Regions from separate parts of the Mesorhizobium sp. WSM4312 genome, predicted to be linked through region 1. Evidence: predicted binding sites of a transcription regulator. Region 1 holds the regulator's gene; the other holds the start of a gene.
What was found. Region 1 encodes LexA, which represses DNA repair genes until DNA is damaged. Its sites were predicted from a motif close to TGTTCNNNNTGTGTTCNG; they were not measured.

Region 1 (7,813 bases):
GCCCAGCATGTTCAGCGCCGCTTCATTGGCGCCACCATGGGCCGGGCCCCACAGGCATGCAATGCCGGCGGCGATGCAGGCGAACGGGTTGGCGCCCGAAGAGCCGGCGAGGCGAACCGTCGAGGTCGAGGCATTCTGCTCGTGATCGGCGTGCAGGATGAATATGCGCTCCATGGCGCGCGCCAGCACCGGGTTGATCTTGTACTCCTCGCACGGCACGGCAAAGCACATATGCAGGAAGTTTGCCGCGAAACCGAGATCGTTCTTCGGGTAAATGAAGGGCTGGCCGATGTGATACTTGTAGGCCATGGCCGCGATCGTCGGCATCTTGGCGATCAGACGCATCGACGCCACCATGCGCTGGTACGGGTCCGAGATGTCGGTGGAGTCGTGATAGAAGGCCGACAGCGCGCCGACCACGCCGCACATGACGGCCATCGGGTGCGCGTCGCGGCGGAAGCCGGTGAAGAAGCGCGACATCTGCTCGTGCACCATGGTGTGGCGCGTCACGCGGTAGTCGAAATCGTCCTTCTGCGCCTTTGTCGGCAGTTCACCGTAGAGCAGGAGGTAGCAGACTTCGAGGAAGTCACCGTGTTCGGCCAGCTGGTCGATCGGATAGCCGCGGTGCAGGAGAATACCGGCATCGCCGTCGATGAAGGTGATCTCGGACTCACAACTTGCCGTCGAAGTGAAGCCGGGGTCGTAGGTGAAGGCGCCGGTCGTGCTGTAGAGCGAGGCGATGTCGATGACGTCGGGTCCGACGGAGCCGCTTCGCACCTTGAATTCATGGGTCTTGCCGGCGAATTGAAGCGTTGCGATAGCCTCTTGGTTCGCGCCGCCCACATCCAGTTTTTTCGCAGCTTCGGTCATTGCAAACTCCTTGTTGTTTCCTCATGCCGGCAAAGGCAAATTCTGCAGAGCGACACGTCGAAATCACCGCAATGCGCGTATTCGCCACCGCATTTTAGGAGGTGCGTGCCAGATTGGGCCAAGGCCTAATGTTGCACTGCGAAACGCCCCTTTCAATGCCAATCTTCTTGGGCCAGTTTGCTCCTAATCGATTTGATCCGCTATGCGCGCCAGGCTTTCCTCGCGCCCAAGCACGGCAAGCACGTCGAACACGCCGGGCGAGGTGCTTTTGCCGGTCAGCGCGGCCCGCAACGGTTGGGCCACGGCGCCAAGCTTGTGGCCACCGGCCAGCGCATAGTCGCGGATCGCGGCTTCCGCCGCGGCCGCCGTCCAGTCGCTCGACAGCCCATTCAAAGCTTCGTGAGCGCCGCGCAGGATTTTGCGGGCACCGTCATTGAGCAGGAGGGCCGCCTTCTCGTCGACCGGCAGCGGGCGCGTAGCGAACAGATAGGCCGCGCCATCGACGAGTTCGACCAGCGTCTTGGCGCGCTCCTTCAGGCCCGGAAGCGCCGCCAGCAACTGCGCCTTGTTGTGTTCGTTGAGGCGCGCGGCCATCGCCGGGCCGCCCTCGAGATAGGGCAGGGTGGCGATGAAGATGTCCAACAGCTCCGCGTCGGCCATGCGCCGCATATGCGCGCCGTTGATGGCTTCCAGCTTGGCGAAATCGAAGCGGGCAGCGCCCTTGTTGACGTCGCCGATATCGAACCAGGAGATCATGTCCTTGATCGACATGATCTCGTCATCGCCATGACTCCAGCCCAGTCGCGCCAGATAGTTGAGCAGTGCCTCCGGCAGGTAGCCCATGGCCCGATAGGCTTCGACGCCGAGCGCGCCATGGCGCTTCGACAGCTTGGCGCCATCGGCGCCATGGATCAGCGGGATGTGCGACATAGACGGCACGTCCCAGCCCATGGCGTTGTAGATCACGGTCTGGCGGGCGGCATTGGTCAGGTGGTCGTCGCCGCGGATGATGTGCGTGACACCCATGTCATGATCGTCGACGACGACGGCATGCATATAGGTCGGGTTGCCGTCCGAACGCAGGATGATGAAGTCGTCGAGATCCTTGTTGGGGAAGCGCACCTCGCCCTGGACGCGGTCATGGACGATCGTCTCACCTTCGGTCGGCGCCTTGATGCGGATGGCGCCCTTGACGCCCGCAGGCGCCTCCGAGGGGGCGCGGTCGCGCCACTGGCCGTTGTAGCGCGGCGGCAGGCCCTTGGCCCGTGCTGCCTCGCGCATGGCTTCGAGCTCGGCCGGCGTTTCGTAGCTGTAATAGGCCTTGCCCATGCGAACGAGTTCTTCGGCGACCTCGCGGTGGCGCGGCGCGCGCTCGAATTGCGAGACCGCGTCGCCGTCCCAGGTCAAGCCGAGCCAGGTGAGGCCGTCGAGGATGGCGGCCGTCGCGGCGGCGGTCGAACGCTCGCGATCGGTGTCCTCGATGCGCAGCAGCATCGTGCCGCCGGTGTGTTTGGCATAGAGCCAGTTGAACAGCGCCGTGCGCGCGCCGCCGATGTGCAGATAGCCGGTGGGCGAGGGGGCAAAACGGGTGACGACCTTGTCGGACATGAAACTCTCGGAAACCATCTGAAGCGGGGTGCGGCTGCGCGGACTTTCGCGCGTCGCGCGTTCATGTAGCATAGGGCGTCAGCGGTGCAAGGGGCAGACCCGATGGCTGGACGAGGCCGGGGCTCGGAACAGGGCGAGGACGCTGGTGTTGGCGTCAGCGAACGGTCCCTGTTTGCGATTCCGCCGCCAGTCTCGCAGCCGCTATCGCCTCTGGTGCCGGGCTCCGATCGTCAACCGCCGCAGGCGGATATGCCGGCGACACTTCCGCCGCCTGCTTCAGGCCGGATTGTGCGTGTCCGGCGGCGACTCGCCCGGGTTTCCTGGCCTCGCCTGCGCCATGGTGCGGCGACGGCAGCGGAGCTCGAGCTTGACCGGGGCATCGCCTTCCTGCTGGTGCCGGTTTGTCTGGCCGCTGGAGCGATCGGCTATTATTCGCTCGCGGCGGAGCCTGATTTTGCAAAGCCTGTCGCGGTCGTCGTGCTGATGGCGGTCTGTGCGCTTGTTTCGCGCTCCTGGCCGAAAACCCATCTGGGCTTCATGGCGGCATTGTTGTGCGCGCTTGGCCTGCTTGTCGCCAAGGTCGAGACATGGCGGGCGGGTACCCAGATGCTGGGTTCGGAAATCTCGACGCAAGTGACCGGCCGCGTCGTTTCGCTCGACCGGATGGAGACCGGCCGCATCCGGCTGACCATCGACGTGACGTCGACCGCACGGCCGAAACTGCGCTATGCGCCGGAAAGGGTCAGGCTTTCGGCGCGGGATATCCCGGCGGAAATGACCGCCGGCTCCATGGTCACCGGCTACGCCAAACTGTTGCCGCCGACCGGCCCGGTGCGGCCGGACAGCTACGATTTCTCCTTCGACAGCTATTTCGCCGGTATTGGCGGCAGCGGCTTCTTTCTCGGCAATCCAAAGCTTGTCTCAGCCACGGACGACGAGGTGCCGCTCACGGCCCGCCTTTTCTCCGGGATAGAAAATGCTCGTGAAGCCATTGCCGACCACATCAGGGCCAGGGTTGGCGGTGCCGAGGGTGAGATCGCGGCGGCGCTGATCGTCGGTGTGCGGGCCGGCATTCCCGATGAAATCAACGAGGCGATGCGGCGCACCGGCATCTATCACATCATCTCCATTTCCGGGCTGCATATGGCGCTGGTCGCCGGCACCATTATGGGGCTGCTGCGCGGTGCCTTTGCGCTGTTTCCGGACTTTTCCGCGCGTCGGCCGGTGAAGAAATATGCGGCCGCCGCCGCCCTGTTCTCGATCGCCGCCTATCTCGTCATTTCCGGTGTCGTCGTTGCCGCCGAACGCAGCTTCATCATGCTGGCGGTGATGCTTGTTGCCGTCCTGTTCGATCGCGCGGCACTGACCATGCGCAACCTCGCCATCTCGGCGATCGCCGTCATTGTGGTGTCGCCGCATGAGGTCGTCGGCCCAAGCTTCCAGATGTCGTTCGCTGCGACCGCCGCGCTGGTCGGCGCCTATGCCGGCTGGGCGGATCACCATGCGGGAAAAGCAAGACCGCCACCGCCAAAGCGAACTCTGCCGGGTTTTCTCACGCGAAAATTCCTGCTGGCGACGGGCGGGCTGGCGATGACCTCCATCATCGCCGGCTGCGCCACGGCGCTGTTTGCCATCTGGCATTTCCAGCGTGTGTCGCCGCTCAGCCTGTTCGCCAATCTGGCCGTCATGCCGATCGTGTCACTGATTGTCATGCCTTTCGCTGTTCTCAGTTCTCTTGCGATGCCCTTTGGTGCCGACGGCCCCTTCCTTTACGTGATGGGCAAGGGCCTGACCGCAATGATCGCCATATCGGCGTGGATATCGGAACGCTCCCCGGTCGATGCGGTCGGGCTGATTTCGCAGCGATCCGTGCTGCTGGTGACCATCGCCCTGGTCATCGCGACGATGGCGACGACCTGGCTGCGGCTCGCGGCAGTGCCATTCGCGCTTGCCGGCCTGCTGACAGTATCGGATACGCGCACCCCGGATGTGCTGATTTCCGAAGATGCGCGGTTGGTGGCGCTGCCGATCGGCGGTGGAGAACTCGCGGTCAGCCGGGCTCGCCCGAACGAGTTCACCGTCGACAATTGGAAACGCGCGCTGGTGTCCGAAACCATCGTCGTGCCGGAGATGTTCGACAGGGCGGACGGGCAATTCGACATTGCCGATGCCGTCAATCTGCCGCCGGGAGCACCGTTCTACTGCACGGATGGCGTCTGTCTTGCACGGCACCCGTCGGGTGCGATCATCGCGCATGTCGAAGACCGCAAGGATACCTGGAAAGCCTGCGGTTTCGCCGACCTGATCGTCGTCAATGACGCGACGGGCTATGATGCCTGCCACAATCCGCTGGTTCTTGTCGTCACCAAACGGCAACTTGCCCGCAAAGGCAGTGCCGCCGTGTTCTTCGACCGCCAATCGGCAACTGGCCCGCCAACCGTCAGCTTCGCGGTGGACGGGCCGTATCGGCCTTGGCACGAGCAGCGAAAATTTTCGCGTGAGGCGAGGGGGCTGGCGCCCTATCAAAAACCCGAAAAGACGGCCGCTCCTGCTCAGTAACGCCGGATCAGCCCGACAAGCTTGCCCTGCACCTTGACCCTGTCTGGCCCGAAAATGCGCGTCTCGTAGGCCGGGTTGGCGGCTTCAAGGGCGATCGAGGCGCCCTTGCGGCGGAACCGTTTCAGGGTTGCTTCCTCCTCGTCGACTAGCGCCACGACGATCTCGCCCGGGCTCGCCGTGTCGGCGTTGCGGATGATGACCGTGTCGCCGTCGAAGATGCCGGCGTCGATCATCGAGTCGCCCTTGACCTCCAGCGCATAGTGCTCGCCACCCATGATCATGTCCGGCGGCACCGAGATCGAATGCGTCTGGTGCTGGATGGCATCGATCGGCACACCGGCGGCGATGCGGCCCATCACTGGGATCGACACGGCGGAAACCGCATCGTCATCATTGCCGGCCGCAGGCAAACGCGACTGCGCCGGCTTGATCTGGCGGCCAAGACCGCCCTGGCCGAGGCTGCCCTGGATGACGCTTGGCGAGAATTTCTTTGCCGCGTTAAGGCCGGGCGCGATCGAATCCGGCAGCCGCAGCACTTCCAGTGCCCGCGCCCGGTTGGGCAGCCGGCGGATGAAGCCGCGTTCCTCCAGTGCCGTGATCAGGCGATGGATGCCCGACTTGGAGGCGAGATCGAGCGCTTCCTTCATTTCGTCGAAGGACGGCGGAATGCCGCTTTCCTTGAGCCGTTCATGAATGAACATCAGCAGTTCATGTTGCTTGCGTGTCAGCATGGCGGCCCCCCGAGGCGTTGAACGACGGATTTGAATCAGAATCGAAAAACAAACCCAGAACAAACACTATCTGTTCCAGTTGTGTTCCGCAACTGTTTAAAGTTTAATGAATTTGTTAACGCGCCTGAAATTTTTTGACCGGGGCAGAGGCTCGCGATCAATCGTTTCCCTGCCGGTGCACGCATTGAAATCGTTTCGGTTAATGGCCTGTGGCCTAGCCTGAATGCCGTTTGGCATCAGGTATCTGGGAGGCGTCCACGGGGCGGATTTGAGCGGTGTATCGCTCCATTTCCGGCAGAACGAAACGAAACCAAAACGCCAACGATCGTGAGTTCAGGGTCGGCACGGCCACGTGGATCCGGACGCGGCGGAAGCATCATCCGGAAACCGCTTTCAGGCTGCCGGCGCGCGCGGTGTAAGTGTTGGCGCCGTTGTCTTCGCTGTGGACATAGACATGCAGCGTGTAGCCGATATGCCCCGTCATCAGCGCCTTTGCCCGCTCTACATCTCGATCGAGCGCCGCTTCCATGATCGCGGTGTGATGTTCTATGGCGATCGCCTCGCGCAGCGCGTCCATTGCCTCGCCATAGCCGTCCTTCAGGCCGGCCGCCGCTCGCAAAGTCGGCGCCAGGCCGAGAAACCGATGATGCCGGCGCAGCTGATCGGCGATCGTCGAGCGGAAGCGCAACAGCCAGTTTGACGTCGCCGCGCTCAGCAGCGCCGCATGGAAGGCCTCGTGGCTCTCGTCCCATTTGTCGACGGCGGCATCGGAAGGGTCATCGACCGCGGTCTTGCAGCGGGAGAGCCGGTAATGAGCGGTAACGACCGCGTCCTCCCATTCCCTGCCGCCGTTCGCGATCGATTCCAGGAACAGCGGCATTTCGACAACCATCCTGGCGCGCGCCAGGTCCTCGAGCTCGGCGCGTGACACGGGAGCGACGGCAAAGCCGCGATTGCTGATGGCGGTGACCAGGCGTTCGGCTTCAAGTCGAGACAAGGCTTCACGCAGCGGCGTCCAGCCGACGCCGTATGTGCCACGCAGCGCGCTCAGCTTGAGCGGCGCCCCCGGCATGAGGCGGGTGGTCAGGATATCGCGCCGTAGCAGCTGATAGGCCGCTTCGGTCTTCGTGGAATTGTTCTGATCCTGCATCGCGGTCGGTCCATCATCAGCCTGTGAAAATTATATATGAAGGGGAAGTATGGCAAGAATTATATATAATGTTTGACACGCGGCGAGGGACTGACCATGATCGCCGCAGTTGCCGTCCTTGAGAGCGGCGCTGATCAAATCTGGGAGGAAATGATGTTGAAGTCGAAATCCGCTTGGCTGTCGGGATTGGCCCTGGCAGGCGCGTTGATGGTCAGCGTCGGCAGCGCCGCGGCCGATCAGATACGCATCGGCATCGCCAATTTCGGCGAGCATCCGCAGCTCAATGCCGCCATAGCGGGCTTCAAGAAGGCACTGACGGACAACGGCTTTGTCGAGGGCAAGGACGTCGTCTACACCGAAAGCCATACCAACTTCGATGCATCTCTGGTGCCGCAGATGATCGCCAAGCTGCAGGCGGAGCAGCCCAAGCTGATCTACACCATCACCACGCCGGTCTCGCAGATCGCCAAGAAGGCGCTCGCCGGTTCTGGGATTCCGATCGTCTTCGCCGCGGTCACCGATCCGGTGGCGGCCAAGCTGGTGCCGTCGTGGGAAGCCGGAGACGAAGGCATGACCGGCGCCAGCGATCTGCAGGATGTCGCCGCGGTGATGGCCTTCACCAAGAAGCTGCTGCCGAACGCCAAGCGCTTCGGGGTGCCCTACAATCCGGGCGAGGCCAATGACGTTGCCCTGATCGAAAAGATCAAAGCGGCGGCACCCGCCGCCGGCTTTGAGGTCGTCGAAGTCGGCATCGACAACGTCAATGACATCCAGCAACGCATCGCTTCGCTCGCCGGCAAGGCCGACGTGATCTACGGTCCGGCCTCGAACCTGATCCAGCCGGCGATCGCCGCCGTCTCCGCGGCCGCGCGCCAGGCGGGAATCCCGGTCGTCA
Region 2 (7,813 bases), on a different contig from region 1:
CGAAAGGCTCAAGACGGTTTTGAAGGACATGGATCAATGAAGGATTTGGGATCGATGAACGCCAAGACCCAGGGCGAAGCCTCCCCGGATGTGCTCGAGTTCGAATACGACCTTGCCGAACCGCCGGAAAAAGTGTGGCGGGCGCTGACCGTGCCGGAATTGCTCGCCGCATGGATGATGCCGAACGACATCAGGCCGGAAATCGGCAATCGTTTTGCCTTCGCCGGGACCGAAGCTGCCATCGAATGCGAAATCCTCGACGCCGAGCCGGAGCGCCTGCTGCGCTATTCCTGGCGAGAGCAGCCGGGCGACGCCGGGGATCCGCTCGACAGTGTCGTTACCTTCACACTCGCCCGCACCGTTTCCGGCGGCACGCATCTGCGCATCGTCCATGACGGTTTTGCAGGGAAAGCGATGCCCGCCGTCGCCACGGCGGGCGCCGGCTGCCGGCTCTCGCTTGGATTGGACGGGCGCGCAAAGCCTGTCGCCGCGAACATACCGAACACCCTGCTGCTTGCAGCCTGAACACGGAAATCGGAGAGGAAAAATGAGCGGTCTTGCCAGTCTGGTGCCGATGGTGATCGAGCAATCGAGCCGCGGCGAACGCGCCTTCGACATTTTCTCGCGGCTGCTGCGCGAGCGGATCATCTTCATCAATGGCGAGATCAACGACGACGTCTCGGCGCTGGTCTGCGCGCAGCTTTTGTCATTGGAGTCGGACAATCCCGACAAGGAGATATCGCTCTACATCAACTCGCCGGGCGGCGTGGTGACCAGCGGGTTCGCCATCTACGACACGATGCAGTATGTCAGTTGCCCGGTATCGACCGTGTGCATGGGGTTTGCCGCCTCGATGGGTTCGTTCCTGCTGATGGCGGGCACGCCGGGGCGCCGCATCGCGCTGCCCAACGCCACCATTCTGCTGCATCAGCCGCTGGGCGGCTTCCAGGGCCAGGCTTCCGACATCCAGCGCCATGCCGAGCGGATCGGCAAGACCAAACGCCATATGGCCGAACTCTACGCCCAGCATTGCGGCCGCAGCTATGAGGAGGTCGAACGCACGCTCGACCGCGACCATTTCATGACCGCCCGCGAGGCCCAGGCATGGGGCATTGTCGACCATGTCTTCGACACGCGCAAAAAGGCGGCGTGAACCAGCTCGGATTTCTGCCCGCTGTCGATGATTTGACGACACCGCTCTGGTTCCGGGAGCGGCTGGTCCCTATAATCCCGGGATGATCGACACTCATTCGCCCAGGACGTCGCATCGCCTCATGGTCGCAGCGGTGCTCACTTTTGCCAGCCTTGCGAGCGGTATGGCCCTCGCCGGCGACAGCGCACCGCAGGCACAGAAACGCGCACTGCCCGGTGTGAACGGTGATTATCGCATCGCCAAGCCGGGTCCCCGGCCGGAACCCGACGATGCGTTCCCCAGCAACGGCAACGGCACGTTCAAAATCGGCGATACCGATGTCAGGATTTCCGGCACCATCACGGTCGATATGGCCACGGGCGGGTTTAAGCCGCCGAGGTGAGCAGCCCTCCGCTGGGGCCGGTGCAGCCATGTCGTCAAAAGAACAGCCCCGCCGTGCCCTAGGCAAACGGACGGGGCTTTTCTGGATCTCAAATCCAAATTTTGCCGGGAGTGTACTGCCGGCGTTTGATTTCGGATGCTACGCGGCGTCAGCCGACGATCCGACTAGCGGTCTCTGATTTTGGGGATACGGCAAGTCACGGTTTGTCGGGTGGCGCAAACGCTAAACCCTGACACTTATGCCTGCCGCGGCTCCAACGAGGTGTGGAGCCCTTGGGGACTGTCCGGTGGCGTCATGCTCCGCTCCTGTGTCCGTTGCGACATTGTCGTAGCGAAGCGCAAATCGCAAATGCCTGCGGCGTCTCGCAGGCCGCCTTGGGGCGGCGAGGCCATCGAAAGACGGCCGGCTTCGCTGACCCCGGGAGACTGCCCCCGTGAGCCGGCCACGTCAACCTTCAATAGCCGGTTACGGAAAATTGTGATCGCCGGGAGGTTACGTACAGGTCAGGTTTCTACACAGCTTTGTCAGGAGCGTGTTCGGCCTTTGTTCTTTCTGCTTGCCCCTTCGCGAGAAAGACGGTTAAACGACTTCTGTCGGGAATTGTGGCGTCTCTCGACGTGGCGGCAAAAACACCTACATAGGGGATGGCTGGGACAATCCCGCCAATCCCACGAATTCCAGATCTGAGGCGGCGACCGGCGATGGCCGACCATAAATTCCTTTCCATTCGCGGGGCGCGCGAACACAATCTGAAGAATGTCGATCTCGACCTGCCGCGTGACAGCCTGATCGTCATGACCGGCCTGTCTGGTTCCGGCAAATCGTCGCTGGCCTTCGACACCATCTATGCCGAAGGCCAGCGCCGCTATGTCGAGAGCCTGTCGGCCTATGCCCGGCAATTCCTCGAGATGATGCAGAAGCCCGACGTCGACCAGATCGACGGCCTGTCGCCTGCCATCTCGATCGAGCAGAAGACTACCTCGAAGAACCCGCGCTCGACGGTCGGCACCGTCACCGAGATCTACGACTATATGCGCCTGCTGTTCGCGCGTGTCGGCGTACCTTATTCGCCGGCCACCGGCCTGCCGATCGAGAGCCAGACGGTCAGCCAGATGGTCGACCGGGTGCTGGCGCTGGAGGAAGGCACGCGCCTGTTCCTGCTGGCGCCGATCGTGCGCGGCCGCAAGGGCGAGTACCGCAAGGAACTGCTGGAGCTGCAGAAGAAGGGTTTTCAGCGCGTCAAGGTCGACGGTGTCTTCTATGAGATATCCGATGTTCCGACGCTCGATAAGAAATACAAGCACGACATCGACGTCGTCGTCGACCGTATCGTCGTACGCGGCGATCTGGCCACGCGTCTTGCCGACTCCATCGAGACGGCGCTGAAGCTCGCCGAGGGGCTGGCGGTGGCCGAGTTCGCCGACAGGCCGCTCGATTCCAGCCAGACCGGCGAGGATTCGGTCAACAAATCGAAGAACGAGACGCATGAGCGCATCCTGTTCTCGGAAAAATTCGCCTGCCCAGTGTCCGGCTTCACCATTCCCGAAATCGAGCCGCGGCTGTTCTCGTTCAACAACCCGTTCGGCGCCTGCCCGACCTGCGACGGTCTCGGCAGCCAGCGCGCCATCGACCCCAATCTCGTCGTGCCCGACGAAAACGTGTCGCTGCGCGACGGCGCCGTCAGCCCATGGGCGAAGTCGACCTCGCCCTATTACGTGCAGACGCTCGAGGCCTTAGGCAAGGCCTACGGCTTCAAGCTCGGCGACAAGTTCAAGGATTTGAGCGGCGAGGCCCAGGACGCGATCCTGCGCGGCACCGGCGAGCGTGAAGTCACCTTCCAGTATGATGACGGCCTGCGCTCCTACAAGACGACCAAGACCTTCGAAGGCGTCATCCCCAATCTCGAACGGCGCTGGAAGGAAACCGAATCCGCCTGGATGCGCGAGGAGATCGAGCGCTTCATGTCGGCGACGCCCTGCCCCGTCTGCAAAGGTTATCGGCTGAAGCCGGAAGCGCTGGCGGTTAAGATCGGCGGCAAGCACATCGGCGAAGTCACGGAACAGTCGATCCGCAACGCCGACAAATGGTTCACCGACCTGCCTGCGCAGCTCAACGACAAGCAGAACGAGATCGCTGTGCGCGTGCTGAAGGAAATCCGCGAGCGGCTGCGCTTCCTCAACGATGTCGGGCTCGATTATCTGACATTGTCGCGCAATTCGGGCACGCTGTCGGGCGGCGAGAGCCAGCGCATCCGCTTAGCGTCGCAGATCGGCTCGGGGCTCACCGGCGTGCTTTACGTGCTGGACGAGCCGTCGATCGGCCTGCACCAGCGCGACAACACGCGCCTGCTCGATACGCTCAAGCACCTTCGCGACATCGGCAACACTGTCATCGTCGTCGAACATGACGAGGATGCCATCCTGCATGCCGACTATGTCGTCGACATGGGTCCGGCCGCCGGCATCCATGGCGGCGAGATCATCGCCCAGGGCACGCCGCAGCAAGTGATGGCCAATCCCAACTCGATCACCGGCAAATACCTGTCGGGCGCGCTTGAAGTAGCCACCCCCGGGGTCCGGCGCGAGGCGAAAAAGAACCGGCGCCTGAAAATCGTCGGCGCGCGCGGCAACAATCTGAAGAACGTCACTGCCGAAATCCCGCTCGGCACCTTCACCGCCGTCACCGGCGTATCGGGCGGCGGCAAGTCGACCTTCCTGATCGAGACGCTGTTCAAGGCAGCCTCGCGCCGCATCATGGGCTCGCGCGAGCATCCGGCCGAGCATGACCGCATCGAGGGCCTGGAATTCCTCGACAAGGTCATCGACATCGACCAGTCGCCCATTGGACGGACCCCGCGTTCGAACCCCGCCACCTATACCGGCGCCTTCACGCCGATCCGCGACTGGTTCGCCGGCCTGCCCGAGGCCAAGGCGCGCGGCTACCAGCCGGGACGCTTCTCGTTCAACGTCAAGGGTGGCCGCTGCGAGGCCTGCCAGGGCGACGGCGTCATCAAGATCGAGATGCACTTTTTGCCTGACGTCTACGTCACCTGCGACGTCTGCCACGGCAAGCGCTACAACAGGGAGACGCTCGACGTCCTGTTCAAGGGCAAGTCGATCGCCGACGTGCTCGACATGACCGTCGAGGAAGGCGTCGACTTCTTCGCCGCCGTGCCGGGCGTGCGCGACAAGCTCGATACGCTGAAGCAGGTCGGCCTCGGCTACATCCATATCGGCCAGCAGGCGACGACGTTGTCCGGCGGCGAGGCGCAGCGCATCAAGCTCGCCAAGGAACTGTCGCGCAAGGCGACAGGCAAGACGCTCTACATTCTCGACGAGCCGACCACCGGCCTGCATTTCCACGACGTCGCCAAACTCTTGGAAGTGCTGCACGAGCTGGTTGACCAGGGCAACACGGTGGTGGTCATCGAGCACAATCTCGAAGTGATCAAAACCGCCGACTGGGTGCTCGACCTCGGCCCCGAAGGCGGCGACGGCGGCGGCGAACTGGTTGCCCAGGGCACACCGGAAGCGATCGTGCGCGAGAAGCGCAGCTACACCGGGCAGTTCCTCAAAGAACTGCTGGAGCGGCGCCCCGGAGGCAAGCGCGAAGCGGCGGAGTGATCAGCGGACCGGTTGGCGCCTGGAGAGTGTTTGGATGACAATCAGAAGAGCGCTTGCCGGTGATATCCAAACAGTCGTTTCGCTGACGCAAGCCGCCTACGCCCCCTACAACGCCATGCTCGACGCGCCGCCGATCCCGGTGACCGAAGACTACGCGCCGCGCATCGCGAACGCCGAGGTCTGGCTGCTGGAGAGCGACGGCGAACCTGCCGGAGTGCTCACACTGGAGCGGCATGCGGATCACGCCATGATCTTCTCCATCGCGGTGTCGCCCGCCTTCCAGGGCAAGGGGTTCGGTATCGCATTGCTAAAACACGCCGACGAGCAGACGCGCCAGTGGCGCCTGCCGGAGATACGGCTCTACACCAATGCGAAAATGGAGCGGAACATCGCGCTCTATCTCGCTTACGGCTATCGCGAAACGGGTCGCCGGCCCAACCCCTACCGGCCAGGATGGGTGCTTGTCGACATGGCAAAGCCGGTCGACGAGACCACGACGGCCTGATTTTCTGAACGCGGCCAGACTTCTGAATTTGGCCGGACACCGCACTCGGGAGGACGATAATGAGCAAATCGGGAACAATCCGCTCCGGCATGGGCGGCTGGACCTTCGAGCCCTGGGATACGTCCTTCTATCCGGACAAATTGTCGAAGGCCAAGCAACTGCACTACGCCAGCCGGCAGGTGCCGAGCATCGAGGTCAACGGCACCTACTATTCCAGCTTCAAGGAGCCGACCTTCGTCAAATGGGCAAGCGAGGCGCCGGACGGTTTCGTCTATTCGCTGAAGGGCAACCGCTTCGTCACCAACCGCCGCGTGCTGGGCGAGGCCGGTGAATCGATGATGCGCTTCCTCGGCTCCGGCGTTGCCGCGCTCGGCGACAAGCTCGGCCCGATCCTGTGGCAGTTCGCGCCGACGAAAAAGTTCGATCCGGACGATTTCGAAGCTTTTTTGAAACTGCTGCCGGAGAAACAGGACGGTGTCGCGCTGCGCCATGCGCTGGAAGTCCGCAACGACAGTTTCATCGTGCCGGAATTCGCGGCACTTGCCCGCAAATACAAGGCGGCGATCGTCTATGCCGACCATGCCAAATATCCTGATATCGCCGACGTCACCGGCGACTTCGTCTACGCACGACTGCAGACCGGATCGGACGACAATCCCGATTGCTACACGCCGAAGGGGCTCGACGAGTGGGCGGCGCGGGCAAAGACATGGGCTGAAGGCAAGCAGCCGGCCGATTTGCGACGCGCCGATCTCGCCACCGACGCGCCTGTTCAGCCGCGCGACGTGTTCGTCTACTTCATCACCGAGGGCAAAGTGCGCGCACCGTTCGGGGCGATGGCGCTGATGAAGCGCATAGCCGGCTGACAAGCATTCGTTGTTGTTCGGCTACATGCTGTAAGTGCATCATCTATGCGTTTTGCGCGTAGCAAAGCGCCTATTCCCGGGCATCTTCGCCACGATCGTAACCTTATCGACACTTCCTTGCTGCATGTATGCGGCGACGCCAAGCTGCAGAGCTGGAGCCGCCGCCGGCAGGGAAAGAGGGGCATGTCGCTCGACTACACTTCACTTCTGCTGGCTGTCGGTTTCTCCGCTGCTTGCCTGAGCCTGACATTGTTCGGCATGTGGCTGACCGCCCGCACGGAACGGTTCCTGCTGACATGGGCGATCAGCCTGGTATTCGTGGTCGGCGATATCTTTGTCTATGACGCCTATATCGACATGCCCGGGCACTTGCTCGGCATCGCCACCCTTGCCCTGTTGCTGCTCGGTTTCTCAACCATGCTGGGTGCGGCCTACCAGTTCAGAACCGGCGGCTCGCCGCTGCCGCGAGCATTGTTGGGCTGTGTTTCACTGGCAGTGACGCTGCCCACCATGGCTCTGGGCTATGATGGCCTTGGCTTCATGTTCGAGAACCTGTTCGCCGCCTTGCTCCTGTTCGCGACGGCATTCGAATACTGGCGCGGCCGCGACGAAGCCCCTGCCCTGACGGTCGGCATCACCACGCTCTACTCGGCCACCGCCGTTTCCTTCATGCTGTGCGCGGCGGTCCTGGCATGGGACGGCAAGCTGGTTCTCGGCCATGCACCAAGCAACTGGGCCGAGGAACTGAGCCTCATTGTCGTCATCGCCAGTATGACGGGCATTGGCGCCCTGTCCCTTGCGCTCAATCAGGGGCGCCTGGCGAGACACCACCGCCGCAACGCGCTCACCGATCCCTTGACCGGCCTGCTCAACCGGCGCGCACTGTTCGACATGCATGGCCATCTCCCGGTCGGTGCCTTTACCGCCGTGGTCGTCTTCGATCTCGACAATTTCAAAGCCATCAACGACGAGTTCGGCCACGCGGCCGGCGACGAGGTGCTGAAGGTATTTGCGAGCGAACTCGCCGGCAATCTTCGCCAGACCGACGTTGCCGCGCGCATGGGCGGCGAGGAATTCGCGCTGGTGTTGAAGCGCACCTTGCCGGAAACGGTCGAGGGCGCGGCGGAGCGCATCCGAACCGCCTTCGCGACACGCCAGATAGAGACCGAAACCGGCTCCCTGAGATGCACGGTCAGTGCCGGTTTTGCATTCGGCAGCAAAGAGGGGCTCAGCTTCGACAAGGTGCTCAGCGCCGCCGACAAGGCGCTTTACGACGCCAAGCGC

Region 2: uvrA (excinuclease ABC subunit UvrA) is a predicted target of LexA. The motif match lies at 2,069-2,086, and genes of this name have one in related genera.

The regions. Positions count from the first base shown of each region.
Region 1 covers NZ_NSFU01000010.1:235,809-243,621, reverse strand. The annotation lists gene gltA (citrate synthase) at 1-870, opposite strand, end outside; gene gltX (glutamate--tRNA ligase) at 1,054-2,478, opposite strand; gene CK228_RS18915 (ComEC/Rec2 family competence protein) at 2,581-5,037, shown strand; gene lexA (transcriptional repressor LexA) at 5,031-5,768, opposite strand; gene CK228_RS18905 (GntR family transcriptional regulator) at 6,145-6,918, opposite strand; gene CK228_RS18900 (ABC transporter substrate-binding protein) at 7,072-7,813, shown strand, end outside.
Region 2 covers NZ_NSFU01000017.1:69,062-76,874, reverse strand. The annotation lists gene CK228_RS26390 (metalloregulator ArsR/SmtB family transcription factor) at 1-40, shown strand, start outside; gene CK228_RS26385 (SRPBCC domain-containing protein) at 55-525, shown strand; gene CK228_RS26380 (ATP-dependent Clp protease proteolytic subunit) at 548-1,153, shown strand; gene CK228_RS26375 (hypothetical protein) at 1,236-1,535, shown strand; gene uvrA (excinuclease ABC subunit UvrA) at 2,237-5,158, shown strand; gene CK228_RS26365 (GNAT family N-acetyltransferase) at 5,193-5,663, shown strand; gene CK228_RS26360 (DUF72 domain-containing protein) at 5,723-6,529, shown strand; gene CK228_RS26355 (GGDEF domain-containing protein) at 6,713-7,813, shown strand, end outside.